Linked DNA regions of Crateriforma spongiae. The protein of the gene in region 2 interacts with the protein of the main gene of each other region in a pairwise test. Links are inferred from orthologs where the notes say so. Each region holds a gene or a part of one and is shown on either strand. Other genes may lie near its edges.

What was found.
Region 1: the proteins of HFP54_RS15410 (region 2) and lhgD interact in binary tests that used the Escherichia coli proteins (3 or more experiments, as listed by UniProt). The link is inferred for Crateriforma spongiae from one-to-one orthologs.

The regions. Positions count from the first base shown.
Region 1 is NZ_JAAXMS010000001.1:8,591-11,884, reverse strand. What follows is about bases 110-3,076. They hold lhgD (L-2-hydroxyglutarate dehydrogenase), read right to left. Parts: upstream 2,228-3,076; coding sequence 992-2,227; downstream 110-991. Other genes in these bases: HFP54_RS00050 (HD-GYP domain-containing protein), read left to right, coding at 2,371-3,076; HFP54_RS00060 (6-phosphofructokinase), read left to right, coding at 110-933. Outside these bases: more of HFP54_RS00060, read left to right, coding at 1-109; more of HFP54_RS00050, read left to right, coding at 3,077-3,294. UniProt on the Escherichia coli protein: Catalyzes the dehydrogenation of L-2-hydroxyglutarate (L2HG) to alpha-ketoglutarate and couples to the respiratory chain by feeding electrons from the reaction into the membrane quinone pool.
Region 2 is NZ_JAAXMS010000005.1:354,612-357,676, forward strand. Bases 3-2,740 are described here. They hold HFP54_RS15410 (peptidylprolyl isomerase), read right to left. Parts: upstream 1,644-2,740; coding sequence 1,362-1,643; downstream 3-1,361. Other genes in these bases: HFP54_RS25665 (alkyl/aryl-sulfatase), read left to right, coding at 3-757; HFP54_RS25670 (alkyl sulfatase dimerization domain-containing protein), read left to right, coding at 761-1,258; HFP54_RS15415 (DUF3472 domain-containing protein), read left to right, coding at 1,908-2,740. Outside these bases: more of HFP54_RS25665, read left to right, coding at 1-2; more of HFP54_RS15415, read left to right, coding at 2,741-3,065. UniProt on the Escherichia coli protein: PPIases accelerate the folding of proteins. It prefers amino acid residues with hydrophobic side chains like leucine and phenylalanine in the P1 position of the peptides substrates.

The DNA.
Region 1 (3,294 bases), on a different replicon or contig from region 2:
GGTCTGTGCAGTCTGGAGATTGACGCCCTGATCAGCATCGGTGGCGATGACACGCTGAAGACCGCCAACAAGCTGAAGATGTTCCAGGACGGGTTGCCGGCCGAAGCCAGGCGTTTTCCCGTCGTCCACTTGCCCAAGACGATCGACAACGATTACAGCGGCATCGACTTCACCTTCGGCTTCTTCACCGCCGTGGAAACCCTGGCCGAAGAAATCCGCAACCTGAACTTTGACGCCGCCGCCGGCCGGGCCTACTTCCTGTGCGAAGCGATGGGGCGCAGTGCCGGCTGGTTGGCCTATGGTGCGGCGATCGCCGGTGAAGCCAGCATGGTCCTCAGCGTCGAAGACATCCGCGGTGCCATGGCCGATGAAGAAGTGGTCAGCCAAGAAACCGGAGAAACACGCAAGATCATGGCGTTGGATCGGGTCATCGATCGCATGGTCGACATGATGCTGGCCCGCGAACGCGAAGGACGCCAGTACGGAACAATCGTGGTCGCCGAAGGCATGGCGGAATACCTGCCGTCGAAATACCTGGAAGGCATCAGCCGCGACGATCACGGCCACATTAACATCTCCTCGGTCAATCTGGCCGCCATGATGTCCGGGTTATTGTCGGCACGATACAACGAACGCACCGGCCGGACTCGCAAGGTGAACGGGTTGCAATTGGGTTACGAATCACGTTGTGCACCGCCGCACGCCTACGACATCATGCTGGGGTCCCAGTTGGGCGTTGGTGCGTATCGCGCCTTGGTGGAAGAAAAGCTGAACGGTGTTATGGTGTCGGTCTCCGGACAATTGGATCTGCACTTTGTGCCGTTCCAAGAATTGGTGGACCCCGAAACCCTGGTCACCAAGGTCCGCTTCATCCAGCCCGACAGCGATTTCCACCGTCTGGCCCGGTTCTTGGAAACCTGCGTCGACAACTAAACCTGCCGAACATCATCGGCAGCGTGGATCGCCGTTTCCCGGTCGCCCAAACCGTTCATCAGTCTTCCTCCGATTCAAATCGGTCGACGACGTGACGGGCGATCGCCAGCGATGCGGTTGCGGCGGGTGACGGTGCGTTCAGCACGTGGACCGATCGAGGCCCACGTTGGATCAGAAAATCATCCACCAGCACACCCTCCGGTGTAACCGCCTGTGCGCGGACACCGGAACGTCCCGGCTTTAAATCGGTGGAACGGATCGACGGGATCAACTTCTGCAGCGCCCGAGTGAAGGCGTGCTTGCTGAACGAGCGATACATCTCGCCGGCCCCCATCCGCCAATGCTTTCCGGCCAGCTTTCGAAAACCAGCGAAGGAAAGCGTTTCCGCCAGGTCTGAAACATTCACATCAGACCAGCGGTATCCGTGCCGTGCCATCGCCAGGACCGCGTTCGGACCACATTCAACGCCTCCCTGTATCATCCGCGTGAAGTGGACGCCCAAAAAGGGAAAGCTGGGGTCGGGCACCGGATAGATCAGATTTCGACACAACCGCTGGCTTTCCGATTTCAGTTCGTAATACTCCCCGCGAAACGGAACGATGCGAACGTCGGTCTTTACCCCAGCGGCACGAGCAATTCGATCACATTGCAGTCCGCCACAATTGACGTACCGGTCGCAGCGGATCGGATCATCGTGCTGGACGGCTTTCAGCACGACATCGGTCCCCGCCACATCGATCGCATCGACACGAAAATCGGTGATCACCTGTCCGCCGGCCGCACGGATTCGGCGCACCATGGCGCGGCAGACTTCGGGATAATCGACGATCCCGGTTTCGGGCACATGCAGTGCGGCAAGCCCCGCCGCGGCCGGTTCCAGCTGGCGTAGCCGGTCCGTATCAATCCGCTCGAACTCCACGCCGTTTTGTGTTGCCCGATCGGCGATCTGGTCCAGCCGCTGTCGTTCGTCCGCGTTGACGGCGACGACCACCTTGCCACAGCGGTCCCAGCGAACGCCCTCGTCTCGGCAAAACTGCTCCAGCAATTGCTTGCCTTCGCGACAGGTTTTTGCTTTGGTCGATCCGGGACGATAATACAGACCTGAATGGATCACGCCGGAGTTATTGCCGCTCTGATGTCGTCCGACGTCGGACTCGGCCTCCAACACCGCCAGCCGACACTCCGGATGACGCTGCAAAACCGTCACGGCCGTCGCCAACCCTACGATCCCTCCGCCGATGACCACCACGTCGTAGCGGCCACCCGCATTCTGTGCCGGAAAGGGCGAATTCATAGGGCAATCAGTGCGTTTTGAACCTAGCGTTGCATTATGCAGGGCAAGAAAATCGAAGCGGAAACGCACCAGACTCGGTGCAACCCTCGCGCTTTGCCAGAGCCTATTGTGGACGTTACCAGACAAAATGGGGAGATCCGCTGATGGGGCAATCAGCGAATGTGACGATTTGGGTCGAGGACCTACAGTCCGGGGTGGTCTGTTCGCATCCGATCGTTGATCAATCGGGTGTGCTGTTGCTCGGTGCAAACACCGAGATCACCGAATCGGTCATCGCGGGCCTTGTGGACCGCGGGATCGAACAGGTGGAGGTTCACCCCAAAGACGCGGCTCAATTCCAAAAAGACGATTCCAAACGCAAGGAGCCGTCCGCCAAACGCACGACGCACGCGGAATCCGAACAGTCCGCACTCGATTCGGGGCGGCCGCTGCGAAACTTCTTGGTGGATCGATTCGACGAACCGTTGGATGAAAAGCGATATGAATCGTTGAAGAAAGATTACGCGTCGGCCATCGAGCAGGTGGATGAGATTCGCGAAGCGGTTTCCAAACACCAATTGAAAACGATCGAGGCCATCGACGATCTTTCGCAGCGTTTCACCAGCAATCTGATCGACGATCACGACCAAACCGTCAGCGTCTTCGGAAGCGCCCAAGAACAATGTGACTTGACCGAACGCAGCGTGAAATTGGCCAACCTGGGAATGGCGGTCGCCGTTGAAATGGGACTCGACGGCAAGGCGGTATCCGAAATCGGGACGACCGGACTGCTGCACGACGTGGGCCTTTTCATGATGGACGAAAAGTTTCGTCATGTCGGCGTCGTGCTCAGCGAAGACGAACAATGGACCTATCGCAAGCACCCGATCCTGTCGGAACAGTGCTTGAGCGAAGTCGGCGAAGTCGCCAGCCATATTCGCTTGGCCGTCGAACAAGTTCACGAGCAGTACAACGGCGTCGGATTTCCCCGCGGGCTATCGGGCAATCGGATTCACCCGTACGCACGAATCTTGAACGTGGTCGATGCCTACCTGCAACTGATCCTGCCGACCGATCGTCGCCCTGGG
Region 2 (3,065 bases):
GCAAGGCAAGCAATTCGAAGAGCGTATTTTCAAGATCGCCGATAACGCTTACACGGCAGTCGGCTACAGCGTTTCGAACGTGTCGATGATTGTCGGTGACGACGGGGTGGTGATCATTGATACGGGCATGACTCTGGATGATGCCGGTCGTATCGCCGAGGAATTCCGAAAGATCACGGACCTGCCCGTCAAAGCGATCATCTTCACCTACGCGCACGGCGATCATACCGGCGGTGCAGCCGCATTTCTTGGGGAATCGCGACCTCAGATTTGGGCTCACGAGAATTTCGGCAGTGAGGCACGCGGTTGGCTCAGTGGCGACTTGACGGTGCAAAAGATGCGAGGTGCTCGGCAGGCCGGCTTTCGGCTGCCACCGGATCAACGAATCAATAACGGCGTGGCACCGGTGCGATACCCCAAGCGTGGCGGTGCGGTGTTCTCGTCCGATGACAAGACCAGCCCGACGCATTTTCTGCGAGGGGATCAACAATCATTGAACATCGCTGGGATCCAACTTGAATTGGTCTCGTCGCCCGGTGAAACGAATGACCAGTTATTCGTCTGGTATCCGGCCGCAAAAGCACTGTTCGCTGGTGACAATTTCTATCGCTCGTTCCCCAACCTGTATGCCATTCGTGGGGCTCCCAATCGCAGTGTGCGTCTATGGGCCGACAGCTTACAAAAGTTGGCGGATCATCAGGCCCAAGCTCTTGTCGGTGGTCATACCAACCCGGTGCTTGGTGCACAAAAGGTTTAAGAGGTGCTGTCGGACTATCACAACGCGTTGCGGTTCATTCATGACAAGACCGTCGAAGGGATGAACCGGGGAATGACACCGGATCAGCTGGTCGAATACGTTCAGCTGCCCGAGGACTTGGCCGGAAAAGACTACCTGCAACCGTTTTATGGACATCCCGAATGGGGAATCCGCAGTGTGTTCAACGGATATGTGGGGTGGTTTGACGGTAATGCGACCCATTTGTTTCCGTTGTCACCGAAGTCGGAAGCTCAGCGGGTCGCCGATCTGGCCGGCGGACCGGACCAATTGACCGCCAAGGCGCACGAGGCCGTTGCGTCAGGCGATGCCCAGTGGGCCGCGCAGTTGGCCGATCATTTGTTAGCGATCGAACCCAACGATCGGGAAGCCAAGCAAATCAAAGCCCAAGCGTTGACGCAATTAGCCCAAGACATGGTCAATGCGACAGCCCGGAATTATTACCTGACGGTCGCTGCGGAATTGCGGGGCGATTTGAAATAAGTCCGATCGACCTAAACTTGACGGTATCGGCTTGCCGGTCGGTGCCCTACCCCGTCACGTGGCGGCGATCAGAGCACGCCGCGGGCGATTGATCGATGTCGAATCAATCGACTCGCTTGGTGATTTCGATCAGGTGGTACCCGAACTGTGTCTTCACGGGGCCGTGAATCTTGTTCAGCTCGCCGGTGAACACGACGTCGTCAAATTCCTTCACCATTTGACCGCGGCTGAAGGTCCCCAGTTCGCCGCCGGACTTTCCGGACGGGCAAGCCGAGAATTCTGCGGCGATGGCGCCGAAGTCTTTCCCGCCTTCGATCTGTTCCTTCAAGTCCTGACATGCGTCTTCGGTTTCAACCAGGATGTGACGTGCGCTGGCGGTTGCCATGGTGGTCTCGCTTTGATGGGGGTTTGGGGCGTCAATGGACAACACAACAATGATTTTGTCGGTCCAATTGGTTGCCCATCGTGTCCGGATATGTGGCCGAAGAAAACCCCATCGGCGGCGCGGCCAGCGAACTGACGTGCGGCGGCCGGTTGTGTCCCATCGACTTTTTCTTGGGGGGCGACGGCCCGTTGTCTGTTCAAACGCCGGATTTTCGTCGATTTTGAACGGCTGTCCTGTCCTTCCGATCAAACGAAAAAGACTGCTATGCATTTTCGATTCATCGCTTCCTTGCTTCTGCCGATGATTGCCACCAACGCGATCGGAGTATCGATCGTTCATGCAAAACAGTGGCAGGTTCCCGTGGCGGGGAACGCGTTTCTCGCCAATCCGAACACTCATGACCGGTCATTGCGACGTGATGGGCGTTTGATCATGCGTGATCCCGGCGAAACCTATTCGGTATTTTTTCACGTCAGTTCCGAAGTCCAACTGAAGCTGTCGATCGATGGGCGTACGCTTGGCGACAACAGCACGATTGGGGTGACGATCGGTGACCGTATGCTGGACTGTGATTTGGTGGCAAGTCCCAAATCGTCGGCGGCCATTGGAACGGTTCGGGCACCGTCGGGTTACCTGCGTGTCGATTTGCAATTGACCGATGGTTCGGATCCGGCCCAGATCGAGCAATTGATTGTCGAAGCCGCCAGCGATGATTTGCAATTGGACTTTGTCAAGAACAACGACGGCAACATGTTTTACTGGGGACGCCGTGGTCCGTCGGTTCACCTTGCGTATCGGATTCCGCGAAACGTTGACCTGAAGTACGCCTACAGCGAAATCACGGTTCCGGTTGGCCAAGATCCCATCGGCTCGTATTTCATGACCAATGGATTCGGCGAAGGCTACTTCGGCATCCAGGTGAACAGCGAATCTGAACGACGAGTCTTGTTTTCGGTCTGGAGTCCCTTTCGTACCGATGATCCCAGCGAAATCCCGAAGGAAGATCGCGTGGTGACGCTTTCCAAGGGAACCGGTGTGATTGCGAGGGACTTCGGGAACGAAGGATCGGGTGGCCAAAGCTTTCTACGCTACGAATGGAAAGCCGGTCGAACGTATCAATTCTTGACCGAAGTGATGCCCGACGGTTCCGGCAATACGCGATACACGTCGTGGTTCGGCGACAAGGACACGAAGGAATGGAAACTGATCGCAAGTTTCCAACGGCCGAAGACCGACAAGCACCTTTCGGGATTCCATTCGTTCCTAGAAAACTTCTCGCCGGCGCTCGGCCATGTTCAGCGATCAGCCCAATACGGCAATCAATGGGTCTGTGATACCCAAGGCAACTGGCACGAAGTCACCGCCGCGAAGTTCACCGGAGACAACACGGCACGTGGACGACACCGATTAGATTTCGCCGGC